One region of the Bradyrhizobium sp. NBAIM14 genome, then DNA from elsewhere that is predicted to be linked to it. Evidence: riboswitches for the same ligand, from Rfam matches in the RefSeq annotation. Region 1 holds a riboswitch; the other holds the start of a gene.
What was found. Region 1 has a riboswitch for cobalamin ahead of I6F28_RS24105 (energy-coupling factor ABC transporter permease). Riboswitches for the same ligand answer to the same signal wherever they lie in the genome.
Positions count from the first base shown of each region.

Region 2: it holds a riboswitch for cobalamin, as region 1 does, so the genes downstream of both, metE (5-methyltetrahydropteroyltriglutamate--homocysteine S-methyltransferase) here and I6F28_RS24105 (energy-coupling factor ABC transporter permease) in region 1, are expected to answer to the same signal.

Region 1 covers NZ_JADYVQ010000011.1:109,329-116,693, forward strand. Annotated here, with positions in the region: gene cbiE (precorrin-6y C5,15-methyltransferase (decarboxylating) subunit CbiE) at 1-993, shown strand, start outside; gene I6F28_RS24085 (cobalamin biosynthesis protein) at 990-1,358, shown strand; gene cobM (precorrin-4 C(11)-methyltransferase) at 1,355-2,137, shown strand; gene I6F28_RS24095 (cobyrinic acid a,c-diamide synthase CobB) at 2,137-3,447, shown strand; gene cobA (uroporphyrinogen-III C-methyltransferase) at 3,444-4,175, shown strand; cobalamin riboswitch at 4,221-4,439, shown strand; gene I6F28_RS24105 (energy-coupling factor ABC transporter permease) at 4,477-5,154, shown strand; gene cobF (precorrin-6A synthase (deacetylating)) at 5,200-5,949, shown strand; gene cobT (nicotinate-nucleotide--dimethylbenzimidazole phosphoribosyltransferase) at 5,955-7,007, shown strand; gene I6F28_RS24120 (histidine phosphatase family protein) at 7,014-7,365, opposite strand, start outside.
Region 2 covers NZ_JADYVQ010000014.1:160,162-167,526, reverse strand. Annotated here, with positions in the region: gene I6F28_RS27090 (hemerythrin domain-containing protein) at 1-340, shown strand, start outside; gene metE (5-methyltetrahydropteroyltriglutamate--homocysteine S-methyltransferase) at 1,614-3,959, opposite strand; cobalamin riboswitch at 4,060-4,262, opposite strand; gene I6F28_RS27080 (hypothetical protein) at 4,674-4,949, shown strand; gene I6F28_RS27075 (nodulate formation efficiency C protein) at 5,292-6,074, shown strand.

The DNA of each region.
Region 1 (7,365 bases):
TGTCGCGGCAGGCCGACGGTGGTGCTCGCCTCCGGCGATCCGTTCTGGCATGGCGCCGGCGCGAGCCTTGCCGAGAAGCTCGGTGGCGACGAGTGGATCGCGCATCCTGCTCCGTCCACCTTCTCGCTCGCCGCCGCGCGGCTGGGCTGGCGACTCGAATCCACCGTCTGCCTCGGGCTTCACGCCGCACCGTTCGAGCGTCTCGGTCCGCATCTGGCGCGAGGGGCGCGCATCATCTGTCTCGTGCGCGATGGGAAAGCGGCTGGCGATCTGGCTAGGTGGTTGAGCGAGCGCGGGTGGGGCGCCTCGGCCTTCTGGATGCTCGCCGCCCTCGGTGGCCCGCGCGAAAGCGTCACAGAATATCGCGCCGATAGTCTTGCCGGTGATCTCGCCGGAAACCTGGTCACCGTCGCCGTCGAGGCGAAGGGCGGACAGGGGATGCCCCGCAGTTCGGGATTATCGGACGACCTCTTCATGCATGACGGCCAGATCACCAAGCGGCCGGTACGTGCGCTCGCGCTCTCGGCGTTGGCGCCGCGGCCCGGCGAACGGTTGTGGGATATCGGCGCAGGTTCAGGCTCGATCTCCGTGGAGTGGGCGCTGTGTGGTGGGACGGCGAGTGCAGTCGAAGCGCGCGAGGATCGCGCCGCGAACATCCGCAAGAATGCAGCCGCCTTCGGTTTGGCACATCGGATCACAGTCGTCACGGGCAGGGCACCGGAAGCTCTTGCCGGGTTGGAAGCGGCGGATGCCGTCTTCATTGGCGGTGGTCTCGACGAAGTGTTATTTGATGCGATCTGGCCGCGGTTCTCGCCGGGTGCGCGGCTCGTGGCGCATGCTGTGACGCTGGAGACGGAAGCTCTGCTCGGCGAGCTGCATCGGCGTCACGGCGGCGAACTGATGCGGGCCGAAATTTCGCATGCCGCCCCGCTCGGCCGCTATCGGTCGTGGGAGGCAGCACGCCCCGTGGTGCAGTGGAGTGTGGTGCGATGAAGGTCGCCGGACTCGGCTTCAAGCGCGATGTGACGCTGGCTTCGCTGCGTGAAGCGCTGCTCGCTGCGGGCGGTGCGGAAGGGCTTGCGGCGATGGCAACCGTCAGCGATAAGGCCGACATCGAGGCGCTGAAGCAACTCGCACGTGAATGCGGCGTGCCGATCAGGGCCGTTCCGGCCGCGACACTGGCCGGCATCGACACGCCCACGCAATCGAAGCTCGTCGCGGAGAAATTTGGCACCGGATCTGTAGCCGAGGCTGCGGCGCTCGCGGTCGCCGGTCCGCGCGCGCGGTTGATTGCAGCACGGGTTGTCTCGCAGGATCGCACCGCGACCGCCGCGATTGCCGAAGGAGACGGCCCATGACGGTGCATTTCATCGGTGCCGGGCCGGGCGCACCCGATCTGCTGACGTTGCGCGGCCGCGATCTGATCGCGGCCAGTCCGGTTTGTCTCTATGCCGGCTCGCTGGTGCCGGAGGGCGTGCTGGCGCATTGCCCGCCCGGCGCACGTATCGTCAACACCGCGCCAATGTCGCTCGACGAGATCATCGCCGAGATCGCAGGCGCGCATGCGGCAGGCCTGGATGTCGCGCGGCTGCATTCCGGTGATCTCTCAATCTGGTCGGCGATGGGCGAGCAGCTCCGCCGTTTGCGTGCGCTCGGGATTCCCTACTCGGTGACACCCGGCGTTCCCTCGTTCTCGGCTGCCGCGGCCGCGCTGGAGGCCGAGCTGACGCTGCCCGGTCTTGCTCAGACGGTCGTGCTGACGCGCACGCCGGGCCGTGCCAGCGCGATGCCCGAGGGCGAGAAGCTCGCCGCGTTCGCCGCGACCGGCGCGGTGCTCGCGATCCACCTGTCGATCCATCTGCTCGACCAGGTCGTCGCCGAGCTGACGCCGCACTACGGCGCGGATTGCCCGGTCGCGATCGTCTGGCGCGCGAGCTGGCCGGAGCAGCGCATCGTGCGCGCGACGCTTGCAACGCTCGGTGCGTTCGTGGGTGGCGAGATGGAGCGCACGGCGCTGATCCTGGTCGGCAAGACGCTTGGCGCTGCCGATTTTGACGAGAGCCGCCTCTATGCCGCCGACTACGACCGCCGCTACCGGCCGGTCGGTGCCGAGCCGCGCTTTCCGGAGGCGTCGTGATGCCGGCGAGCCTTGTCATCTCCGCGCCGGCCTCCGGCGTCGGCAAGACCACGCTGACGCTGGCGCTCGCCCGCGCCTGGCGCAAGCGCGGCCTGAACGTGCAGTGCTTCAAGAGCGGCCCCGACTATATCGATCCCGCCTTCCACGCCGCAGCCACGGGACGCGCCTCGGTCAACGTCGACAGCTGGGCGATGGATCGCGGCACCATCGCGCATCTCGTCAGCCGTGGCGGCAATGCAGATGTCGTTCTCGCCGAGGGATCGATGGGCCTGTTCGACGGTGTCGCCGCGCGCGGTGTCTCCGGCACCGGAGCGACCGCTGATATCGCGGAGATGCTGGGCTGGCCAGTGGTTCTGGTGATCGATCCCTCCGGCCAGGCGCAGACTGCGGCAGCGATCGCCGCCGGCCTTCGCGATTACCGCGCCGGCGTGCGCCTTGGCGGCGTCGTGCTCAATCGCGTCGCCAGCCCCCGCCATGAGGATCTGGTGCGGCGCGCGCTGAACGAGGCCGGCATCAAAGTGTTCGGCGCGCTGCCGCGCCATGCCGAGATCAGCCTGCCGAAGCGGCATCTCGGTCTCGTGCAGGCCGAGGAGCAGGCCGAGATCGGCAAGCTGATCGACGAGGCCGCGCGCTTTGTCGCCGAGCACGTCGATCTCGATGCGGTGCTCCACTCGGCAGGCCAATGGTCGCCGCAAGCTGCGGCGAACGGATTGAACGTGACGCCGCCCGGCCAGCGCATCGCGCTGGCGCGCGATGCGGCGTTCTCCTTCGTCTATCCGCATATGCTGGAAGCTTGGCGCGCCGCGGGCGCCGAGATCGTGCCGTTCTCGCCGCTGGCCGATGAAGCGCCCGATGCGAGCGCCAACGTGTGTTGGCTGCCCGGCGGCTATCCCGAGCTTCATGCAGGAAAGATCGCGGCCAATGCGCGCTTTCGCAGCGGCTTGCGCGCTTTCGCCGAGACGCGGCCGGTGCATGGCGAATGCGGAGGCTATATGGTGCTGGGCGCAGGCCTGACCGACGCCGACGGTATCAGCCATGAGATGGCGGGGCTGCTTGGCCTCGAGACCAGCTTTGCCAAGCGCCGCATGCATCTCGGCTATCGTCTTGCTGAACTGGCTGCGCCGATGCCGGGGCATCAGCCTGGCGCGCGCCTGCGCGGCCACGAGTTCCACTATTCGACCATCCTCGCCCAGCCCGATACGCCGCTCGCGGTCGTGCACGATGCCACCGGCGCGGTCATTGCCGAAACCGGCTCGCGCCGTGGCCATGCCACCGGCACGTTCTTCCATCTGATCGCGGAGGACCGGTGAGCGGTTTTGTCTCTTTCGTTTCCGCCGGTCCGGGCGATCCCGAGCTCCTCACGGTGAAGGGCGCCACGCGGCTGCGCGAGGCCGACGTCGTGCTTTATGACGATCTTGCCTCCGGCGCGATCCTCGATCTCGCACGGCCCGGCGCCAATCTCGTCGCGGTGGGAAAGCGGGCCGGGCGTCCTTCGACCAAGCAGCACCACGTCAACCGTCTCCTGGTCGACTATGCCGCAACCGGCGCGCGCGTGGTGCGGCTCAAGTCCGGCGATGCCGGCATTTTCGGCCGGCTGGAGGAGGAGATCGAGACGCTGCGCGAGGCCGGCATCGGCTACGAGATCGTTCCCGGCGTCACCTCCGCCTGTGTCGCCGCCGCCCAGGCCGGCATTCCCCTGACCCGCCGGTATACCTCCCGCCGGGTGCAGTTCATCACCGGCGCTGACGTCACGGGCGAGCTGCCGCCCAATCTGAATTGGGCGGCACTGGCCGACCCCGAGGCCACGACCGTGGTCTATATGGGCCGGCGCACCTTTCCGGCGCTTGCCGCAAAATTGATCGCGCACGGCCTCGCTCCCAGCACTCCGGCGCTGTTCGCCGAATCTCTCGGGCGTCCCGACGAACGGCTGGTCCGCACCACGATTGCCGAGCTCGCCGAGCAGCTTGGGCGCGGCGGCGCCGCTTCCACTGCGGCCGTCATCCTGTTCGGCGCGCTGGCGGGAGAATATCCGGCATGACGGCTCCGGCAGCGGTTCGCCCCTTGACGCCCGCGATACGAAAGGGGCACACAAGAGCGGCATGGTGCTCGACGCGGCGCAAAGCGCCGGAGCATAATCGGGAATGGGGATGGGCGGACCCAGTTGCGGCGCCCAAAACCCCAGCCGCCCCCGCGACTGTAAGCGGTGAGGGCCTCCGAACCGCCACTGGACCGCAAGGTCCGGGAAGGCCGGAGAACCCAGTGAACCGCGAGCCAGGAGACCGGCCGTGCACGTTTTGAGGCCAAGGCCGTCGGGTGTGACGGCGGAAAGGAATTGAGCCATGCATATCGAACCCGGGATCGTGACGGGCGCCAAGCTCGTGTTGAGTTACGCAACCGGCATCGCCGCAGGCGGCGTTGCCTTGAAGCTCGCGGTCGAGACCGTGCGCGAGCAGGGCGCCGGCTCGTTCGCGGCGCGGACACTGGCCACCACCGCTCTCGTCTTCGTCTTCTTCGAAATCCTGCCGCACTTTCCGGTTGGGGTATCAGAGGTGCACTTCATCCTCGGCTCGACCTTGTTCCTGCTCTTTGGTGCTGCGCCCGCCGCCTTCGGCCTTGCATTTGGCCTGCTGCTTCAGGGCATGCTGCTGGAGCCAGTCGATCTGCCGCAATACGGCATGAACGTCACCACGCTTCTGGTGCCGCTGTTCGCGATCCAGGCGATCGCCAAGCGGATCATTGCCCGCAACACCGCCTATGTCGATTTGAAGTACGGTCAGGCGCTGGCGCTTTCGACGACCTACCAGGCCGGCGTGATCGCATGGGTGGCGTTCTGGGCGCTCTATGGCTCCGGCTTTGCGATGAGCAATCTCGCCAGCGTCGGGACGTTCGCTGCCGCTTATGCGCTGGTGATCGTGATCGAACCGCTCGCCGATCTCGCGGTGCTGGCGCTGGCGAAGTCGCTGCGCGGCGTCACCGCGCCCGGCCTCGTCACCCCGCGCCTGCACAACGCGGCGTAAGAGATCAGCGATGGGCCGCCGGTGTGGCCGCCCATCGCGCTCGCGATGCTAACGCTCTCCCTGATCGGCATCGGTTGCGGCGATCCCGCGCAGCTCACGCGCGCCGCCGTTGACGCCATCAACGCCGCCGATCTCATCCTGATCCCGCGCAAGGGAACGGCGAAATCCGATCTCGCAGATCTCAGGCGAACGATCTGCGCCGGTGTGCTCACCAACAAAACGACGCGCATCGCCGAATTCGATCTTCCCGTGCGCGATGCGACCGAGGCGGACTACCGCAAGGGCGTCGACGATTGGCACGATGCGGTGGCCGCGATTTGGTCGCAGACGATCGCTGGGCATCTCGAAGATGAGGGCAAGGTCGCGCTGCTGATCTGGGGCGATCCTTCGCTCTATGATTCTTCGCTGCGCATTGCGCGGCGGCTCGATCCATTGCCGACAATCGAGGTCGTGCCGGGGATCACCTCGATCCAGGCGCTGTGCGCGGCGCATGCGCTGCCGCTCAACGACATCGGCGAGCCGTTCCTGGTCACGACAGGGCGGCGCTTGCGCGAAGGCGGCTGGCCGCAGGGCGTCGACACCGTCGTCGTGATGCTCGATGGCGGCACGGCGTTCCAATCGCTGGATCCAGAAGGCCTGCAGATCTGGTGGGGTGCCTATCTCGGCATGCCCGATCAGATCATCATGTCCGGCGCGCTGGCTGAACTGGGCGCGCGCATTGCCGCCGTGCGGCAGGACGCACGCGAGCGGCACGGCTGGATCATGGACAGCTACATCATCAAACGCAGGCGTTGAGCAGCATGCTTCCCGAATGGGTTACCCAGAACTGCCCAGAGGTCTCCGCTGTTCATCGTGAGGCGGCCATTGCGCGGCAGGCGCAACTGACGAAGCCGACCGGTGCGCTCGGCCGGCTCGAGCAGCTCGCAATCGAGCTTGCGGGCTTGCAGGCCACCGAGCAGCCGCGCGCCGCGCGGGTGCCGATCATCATCTTCGCCGGCGACCACGGCATCGTCGCGCAGGGCGTGTCGGCCTATCCGCAAGCCGTCACCATCGCGATGATGGCGAATTTTGCCGCCGGTGGCGCCGCGATCTCGGTGCTGGCGCGCGAGCTGGGTTCGAGCCTCGAGGTGGTCGACGCCGGCACGCTGGCCGAGGCGCAGATCGCGGGAATCGTCACCGACAAGCCGCGCAGCGGCACCCGCGATTTCAGTGTCGAGGCCGCGCTCACGCCGGCGGAATTGGCCTTCGCCTTCGAGGCCGGGCAGCGCGCGGTGGTGCGCGCCGAGGCCGGCCGGCCTGATCTCTTGATCTTCGGCGAGATGGGGATCGGCAACACCACGACCTCAGCAGCGATTGCTGCGAGCCTGCTCGGTGTGAGTGCCGACGAGATCGCGGGCAGCGGCACCGGCGTCGATGCGTCGGGCCGCGCGCACAAGGTGCGGGTGATCGATGCGGCGATCGCGCATCACGGCGTTGCGGGGGCGTCACCCGAAAAAATCCTGTGCGCGGTCGGCGGCCTCGAGATTGCGGCGATCTCGGGTGCGATCATCGCGGCCGCGCAACGCCGCATCCCCGTGTTGATCGACGGCTTTATCGTCTCGGTGGCGGCGCTGACGGCGGTGCGCCTCAACCCGTCCTGCCAGCCGTTCCTGTTGCCTTCGCATCAATCGGCCGAGCAGGGACATCGGCTGGTGTTGCGCGCGCTGAACGTGCAGCCGCTGATCAGCCTCGATCTCAGGCTCGGCGAGGGATCGGGCGCCGCCATCGCGCTGCCGCTGGTGCGCTCGGCGTGCGCACTTCACAATGGCATGGCGACGTTCGCGCAGGCCAATGTGCCGGATCGGTCTTCTTGATGCGGCTCAAGCCACGCGCTGGTTGACCGACACGACGCGCCAACCGCCCGCCAGCCGGTCGATCCGGGTCAGCGACAGCGGATCGACGACGAAGCGCAGCGCGGCTTCCGGTGTGAGATCGAGCGCGATGCAGAGCGCAGCGCGTATGGTGCCGGAATGGACGACCAGTGCTGCGGAGCCTGCGCCAATCTGGGCCAGGCCCAGGCGGACGCGGGCGACCTGATCCGCAAAGCTCTCGCCATTCGGCGGCCGTCCGTGCGCCGGATCGCGCCAGACCTGCGCGTAGGCCTCGCCACCGGTCGCGGCGAGCTCGTCATGCCGATGGCCGGTCCAGTCGCCGAAATCCTGCTCGCGAAAC
Region 2 (7,365 bases), on a different contig from region 1:
CCGTTTGCACCACTTCGCGCGAGCTATTGACGCTATCCTCGCGGATCGTGACCTCTTTCGGCAAGACGTCGGCAATATCATACGCGACTTTATAGTACGCGAGCGGCACCACATGATGTGGGAAGAACGAGATTTCTTTCCCGCCGCTCTGAAGGCTCTCTCGGCTAAGGATTGGACCGAAATCGCTTCCGCCCTCACCAATGATGGAGATCCGCTGTTCAGCGAGACAGCGGCAGCGACTTCCGATGCGCTAAGAGCGCATATTCTGCAATTGGAGCAAGAAGCTGAGGCCGAACGGAGCTCGGTCGCGTTGTCGTCCGCCAAGGCCGGCAATCCGTGACACAGCGCCGAGACGGACGGGCCGTATTGATCGCGGCCGTTTGACAGCAGGAAGTGGACCTCATGCTCATTCTGTCGAAAGAAAATGGGGGTGCTCGCGGGCACGTAGGCTGCCGCCCCCCCAAAATGGCTTCTGCGCAACGTGATCGCTTCCTCGACCCCGGCGCAAACAGCATGGCGGAGCCTAGCTGAGCTCTGGTTCCGGCACCACAATGTAAACCTCGCAGGTCTGTCAGTTGCGCAGTGATATCGCGCGAAACGGACGCCTCTCGTGTCCGCCGACCGATGAGGACGGACGATTGCCGCCGCGCGGGTGCGGCGAAGCACTCCCACTCCTTGAGCCCCGCCCCATACGCTCTGAGACATCCGGCCGCAGCCGGTCCTACTCACTGCACGCGAATGCGAGGCACTGCCAGTCCCGGGTACGTTCAGCACCAACAGCAAGGCGCTGGACGTGGATCGCCACGACCAGTTCTGGCGCAATTGGATTTCAACAACCTATGGGGATCCGCATCGTAAATGATGCTCGTTCCTGACGCGTGACCGCTTCATCGCGATCCTACATACGTGTATGCGGCGTGCAGCATGCCCTCCCATTGGCCTTGGAGCGGCCATAGGCATCGGCGACACTCCGTAATCAGGTCCAGAAACCTCTGTTTGAGATCTATGAGCGGACCATGCGGAGGGTGTCACGAGCTTGATGATGCCGCGGTGCCGATAGGGTGCTCCTCAGCGCCCAAGCCGAAACCCGACTATCGGGTGGAACCGGTCGACCAAGGACTGCCTTAAGCAAGGTTCAAATTTAGCAACCGCTTATGCATTGGATAAGCTTGCGAGATCCATGGAGCCGGGCTTACGTCGCCCTGATCGAACATAAGGCTCCAGGCAGGAAAGCGCACCGAGTTTGCTGTCCTGCGGCGACCGCCCGGCATGCCCCCTCGCTGCTGTCGTAATCGTGCCGACGTGCTCATGAGCGACAAACCTTGGTGTAGATTCTAACTCTCAGGCTATACGGTCGCATACCACGGCATAATTGAGCTACGCTGAGCTTGTGCTTCAACTCGGCTCAGATTTTCGGCGAATGTCCTCCCGTGATCGAACCGGCGGCTGGCCTCCCTCCGCCGATGGAAGTCCGCGCGAATGCGTCAGCGTCGCTCCTCCCAGACTTTCGCCCGGCCCGCTAAGCGGGGCCGGGGATTTTTTTGGGTTCCTAAGGCTCCCGCGCAAATGACCACAAGCGGATCAGCTTTGTCGAAAAGAGACCGAAGCCCGGATCAACGGCCTCGCGGATCGAATGCAGCGCGCAGTTCGCGGGCGGCAGTGACCATGTTCGCTAGCGCTGGCCGAACCTCCTCCCATTTGCGCGTCTTCAGGCCGCAGTCTGGATTGATCCAGAGCTGCGAATCCTGCAGCCGCGTCCGAGCCAACACCATCAGCTCCTTCATTTCGCTCGTCTCGGGAACGCGTGGAGAGTGGATGTCGTACACGCCCGGCCCGATCTGATTTGGATATTCGTAGTTCCTGAACGCGTCGAGTAGTTCCATTTTCGAGCGCGATGTCTCGATCGAGATGACATCCGCGTCCATTGCAGCGATCGCACCAATGATGTCGTTGAACTCCGAGTAGCACATATGCGTATGAATTTGCGTTTGATCGGCGACGCCCGATGAACAGATGCGGAAGCAATCGACGGCCCAGTCGAGATAAGCCGCCCACTCCGATCGACGCAACGGCAATCCTTCGCGGACTGCAGCTTCGTCGATCTGGATCATGGTCGCACCAGCATTCTCGAGATCGCGGACTTCGTCTCGGATCGCGAGCGCAATCTGGCGGCAGACCTCGCTTCTGGGAATATCATCCCGAACAAAGGACCAGTTCAAGATCGTCACCGGTCCGGTCAACATCGCTTTCATCGGCTTCCTTGTTAGTGATTGCGCGTAGCGCCACCAGTCCACGGTGATAGGCTTCGGCCGTGCTACATCGCCAAACAGGATCGGTGGCCTGACGCAGCGCGAGCCGTAGGACTGCACCCATCCGCTCTTGGTAAATACGAAGCCGGCGAGTTGCTCGCCGAAGTACTGCACCATGTCATTGCGCTCAAACTCGCCGTGCACGAGGACGTCAAGACCGATGTCCTCCTGCCAACGTACGGCGCGCGCAGTCTCCTCCTTGAGGAACTTGTCGTATTGCTCGTCGCTTATCGCACCTCGCGCATGCGCCGCACGGGCATTCCGGATCTCTGTGGTCTGCGGAAATGATCCGATCGTCGTGGTAGGAAAAGCCGGTAGTCCGAATCGATTGCTTTGGATCTCGGCCCGACGGGCAAATGGGCTCGCGCGCCGACACATGGTCTGGTCGATCGCTCTCATCCGGACAGCGACATTGGCATCACGGATTTTCGGCGAAGTCCGGCGGACAGTCGCGGCACCTTCCGACTCGGCAAGAGCTAACGCAACATTCTGGTCGCCTGCGAGTGCACGCGCTAGGATCGCAAGCTCCCGCATCTTCTGGACCGAGAAAGCAAGCCAGCTCTTGACGTCGGAAGCGAGCCCGGTCTCGAGTTCAACATCGACCGGCACATGAAGCAGCGAGCAGGATGGGGCGATCTGTACACGATCCTTGCCGAGCTTCGCAATCGCGGGTTCGAGCCGCTGGCGCAGCGACGACAAATTCGACCGCCATACATTCCGACCGTCGACGACACCGAGCGACATGACGAGATCACTTCGGCCGCCAGCGATGATCTGGTGCAACAACTGTGGCGCTCGAACCAGATCGAGGTGCAGCCCGGCAACTGGCAGGCTCAAGGCGGTGTCCAGATTGTCGCCGAGGTCGCCGAAATAGCTGGCAACCATGATCTTGATCGCCGGCCCCTCCTTGGCGAGCCGGTCATAGGCATGTCGCAAAGATTTTCGCGTCCCCTCATCCAGATCAAGAACTAGGCTGGGCTCGTCGAACTGAACCCAATTTGCCCCACGTTTGGCCAATTCCTGCATAACCTCGATATAGGGCGGTATCAGTTCATCCAGCAGTGAGAGTGGCTGGAACGTGGGATCGGGACTCTTGCCGAGCTTTAGGAATGTGACCGGCCCGATCAGGACGGGGCGGGTCTGAAAGCCAAGGGCCTTGGCTTCCTCATACTCCTCGATCGGCTTGCGAGAGCATAGCCTGAAAGTCTGTCCCCTGTGAAACTCGGGGACCATATAGTGATAGTTGGTGTCGAACCACTTGGTCATCTCCTGTGCGGGTGCGCCAAATCCGCGCGGTCCGTGACCGCAACTCGCTTCCTGGTCGTCGCATTGTGAACCGCGGGCCATGGCGAAGTATGTCTTGAGCGAAACGGATTCGGCTTTCGAGGCGTAGATCTCCGGGATGGCGCCAACCATGACACTTGTGTCGAGCACCTGGTCATACAGCGAGAAATCGTTCGATGGAATGACCGTGACGCCGATAGATTTCTGACGGGCCCAATTCGCGGCACGCAGGCCAGCTGCGTCCTCGAGCAGCTGCTGTTCGCTGCTTTTTCCGGCCCAGTAGCTTTCTAGAGCGACTTTGAGCTCGCGCCTTGGACCGATGCGTGGCGTTCCGAGCGTGGCAACAGGGAGGGAGAGAAGAGACATAGCGTTAACCCATGTTGGGGGCAAAGGCCATGGCGGACGCAGGCAGGGGAAGTCGCGGTGCGACGGCTGCTTGGCGCACCACCGGGACACCCCGCCCGTGGACGAATATAGTGTCGGGGCAGGTCTCCTGGCTCGCAGGTCATCGCTGCTGTCCGGCCTTCCCGAAGCCGCGCAGGCTTCAGTGACGTCGTTGGACAGCGGCTCGCCGCTCACAGTTGCGGGGGCAGCGCCGGCATTTTCACCGGCTTCCCTCTTAGCTCCGGATCAAATGGAAACCGGAGAACCTCGACGACTTGGATTATCGGCAAGAGCAGTCTTCCGTCAACCTCTCAGATCATGTCTCAAGCTGATGCTGCGACATCTGCTACGCGAATGACCGCGCATCTCTAGCATTGAGATGATGTAGCAGTGCTCTCCAATCAGCGATACCGCAATGAGCATCGCAGTTGCCCGCGGGTTGCACGCCAGATCGGTGGAAAGGACAAATGCGGCTTGCGCGGTCGGGGCCGCTGCCTCGAGCAGAACGCATTTGTCGCCAGTCCCAGCTTCCCAGCGGTTTTTCGAGCACGCGCGCCATCCAGCCACCTTCTCGACCAACAGGATCAGTGTTGAATAGGCCAAGACACCTGGCTAAGCCAGCAACTTACAACTTACCCGGGCAGCACGTTTGATTTGCGGTGCCAGCCACACCCCAAATGCTCGGCGAAGATCGGCTTGCCGTCGTTCGCCATCGAGTACAAAGCGCGCCTGACTGAGGCTGTTCTCGACTTCCGGAGCGCCGGACGTCGCGAAAGGAGCGCCAAACGCGCCATGGCCCCTTGGCCGAAAGTGCCCGAAGGCATGGCAGCGATCAAAAGCCCACATTCCGGCAACGATAACCGAACCACACGGTTCAATGACGGCAAACGTGCTGCCACTTCTCATCAGGAACTTGGCACCGAGGCGTTCCGCTGTGCCGTCGAACATCCGGTGCGTGACGGGGATGCATAAGCCGTGCTGGAGAGGTTGAACGGAAACATCGAGACATGCGCCAGTCGGAAAGTCGACAAAGAGGACACAAAACCGGTGCGAATTGCCGTCTATTATCTGGCACGAAGAATGCACGTCCTCTGCCTGCCCAGTCCTCCTGCTGGGCATGTCCAGCACAGCAAATTGAGGCTGTCGGTGGCAGTGAAGTTAGCGGCGCGTGACATAGAGGGGAGCGCCTGCTCGCACGGGAAAACCAGTGGTCGCCCCGTCGCGTCGCCGCTAACTTCTTGCGCTCGCGCATAACAGGTTGAAGGTTGCCTGCTCTGGAATGACGTGTGGATGAGACCGGATAGGCCGACGGTTATGAAGAAAACGTCAGGAAGACGCGCGCTATGGCTTTGGCTCGGTCGATCCCTGATCTGCCTGGCCGGGCTGGCTGCGACGAGCAACACTGTTCGCGCTAACGACAGCCCCCTTGTCGAAAGAGTCAAGTCAACGTGGCGAGCGCAAGACGGTGAGACAATAGAACAAGTTATCTCCAACGTCTCGAAGGTGGCACAGTTCGTCCCTCGGATGTGGGGCGTCGCTGAACTTGACCAAAATGAATATGTTTTTGTTTCTTGGACCAGGCACCGGGATGATAAATCAGACGAAGAGTACGTTATCACCTGGAAGGTCGCGCTCGACGGGACGATTGAACTTGCGTCGACCTATGCGAAGCCAATGGAATTGGGCTGGCGCGCCTTCGCGCTCTCGTTGATCGCCAGTGAAGTCAAGGATGGCGAAAGGGACGCAAATCTTGGCTTTCTGCATGACCCGGCCAACTTCAACTTTGTGACGACCATGCAAGGTCGGCTCGGTGATCTTCTGCGGCAGGGCAGCTGCACTATCGTTGATCCTGTTGGAGTGGACTACTTGCCGAAGCAGAATGACAAGCCGACCGAGAAAGGTGATCTGTGGCGCGTTTTGCTTGTGGTGAACTGTAATATCCCAGGGCCCCGCTATTTTACATACAACGGGGTCATCACTTTCGAGAAGAGCGAAGGACAAGATTGGGAGCCGCAATCCTCCTTTGCCAAGCGTATCGCGGCTTTTCCTCCTGGCTCCTGGTTCGCTCGCATGGAGCCAAAGGAACGGGAGGATTAGAAGGGAGCTAAAGGCCTCGGTAAATGATCGCGCAGAGCAAGATCGCGCCGTAGCTCCTGCAGGGCCGAACGCCTCAGAGCAACGGCAAGACTATCAGCTCTAAACTCTCCGGTGTTTACACCTTGAACAGTCGCGAGCTTTCCCGCGGCCTTCAGCCGGCCATCGAGAAAATGGGGCAGCACGATTACCTCCGATTCTTTCTGCGAGGAGTCGAGCTCAGCGGCGCGTGCCGCCTTGCGAGAGGCGGCTTGACCTCGGCGCACCCCACGCAGTGGAAGGACACCATTTGCGAGAGAACCAGCTCTCCATGCCATTCTTCACGGGACTGGGCCTGCAGATGCCTCGGGCCCAAGCCCGATCCGGCGTGCGAACCGCGCATCGCGCGACTGACTGGCACCCGCAAGAGCGTGACCATTCCGAGGCCGAGGTGGCACGCGGGATCGACTGCTGCGACGAAACCGGTTAATAGGGTAATGGGGCAGTGTTAGCGGCCCCGGCTTGACCACCGGTCCTTCGAGTGCCCCCAACGAGGAGCCGGAGCCGTGCGCGAGGCATCGAAGACCGGACTGAGTCGCCCGCTAGATTTCCTCGCACGCATTCGTCTGCGCATCGTAGATCCGGATTTGAAGCATGGGAAAGCGCTTCTTTAGTTCTGCTCCACCTGCCCTGGCGCCGTCTTTGGTTGCGAATTCAGCTCTGAGTCGGCCATCCACTTCAAGCGCGTAAGAAGAGACGGGCAATTCCCGGGGGGCTGAAACCATTTCATTTCCATTGGGTAGTGAGGTGGCTCAGAATGATGTGTAGCTTGAGTCGGCCATACCACACCAGAGCTACCTGCTCGGATGCCGCGATGGGCCTACCCATGTTGTGGATTGACGCCTCGCACCGAATGGCATCAGGACGGCACTCGCGATCGTCCGAACACGCGGGCGGCTTACCCCTCGCCGGTGCGTATACGAAGTAGCCACGGCTCCACATGGTTGTCCTTAAATTTTCCCGGCGCAAACGCATGCCCTCATGCCGTGCTGGGTAACTCTCAACACGTGAGTACGGGGAAGCGCACAACGAAAGAGCGGCCGCCAGTCGCGCCGACCGGGTCATGAAAAATCCTGGCCTTCTCCGAACGGGGCCGCGGCACCACCCGACCATCCCGGCTGGCTCTCAAGAGAGCTCCTGGTTTTCCGCGGTTTGCGCAAACGATACCGATTCACTTGCGCTGCGAGCGTTGAGCTGGACTCCGTGGCGCCTTTCGTCCAAATCTCTGATAGGACGCGAGACCAGATTTCTTTCG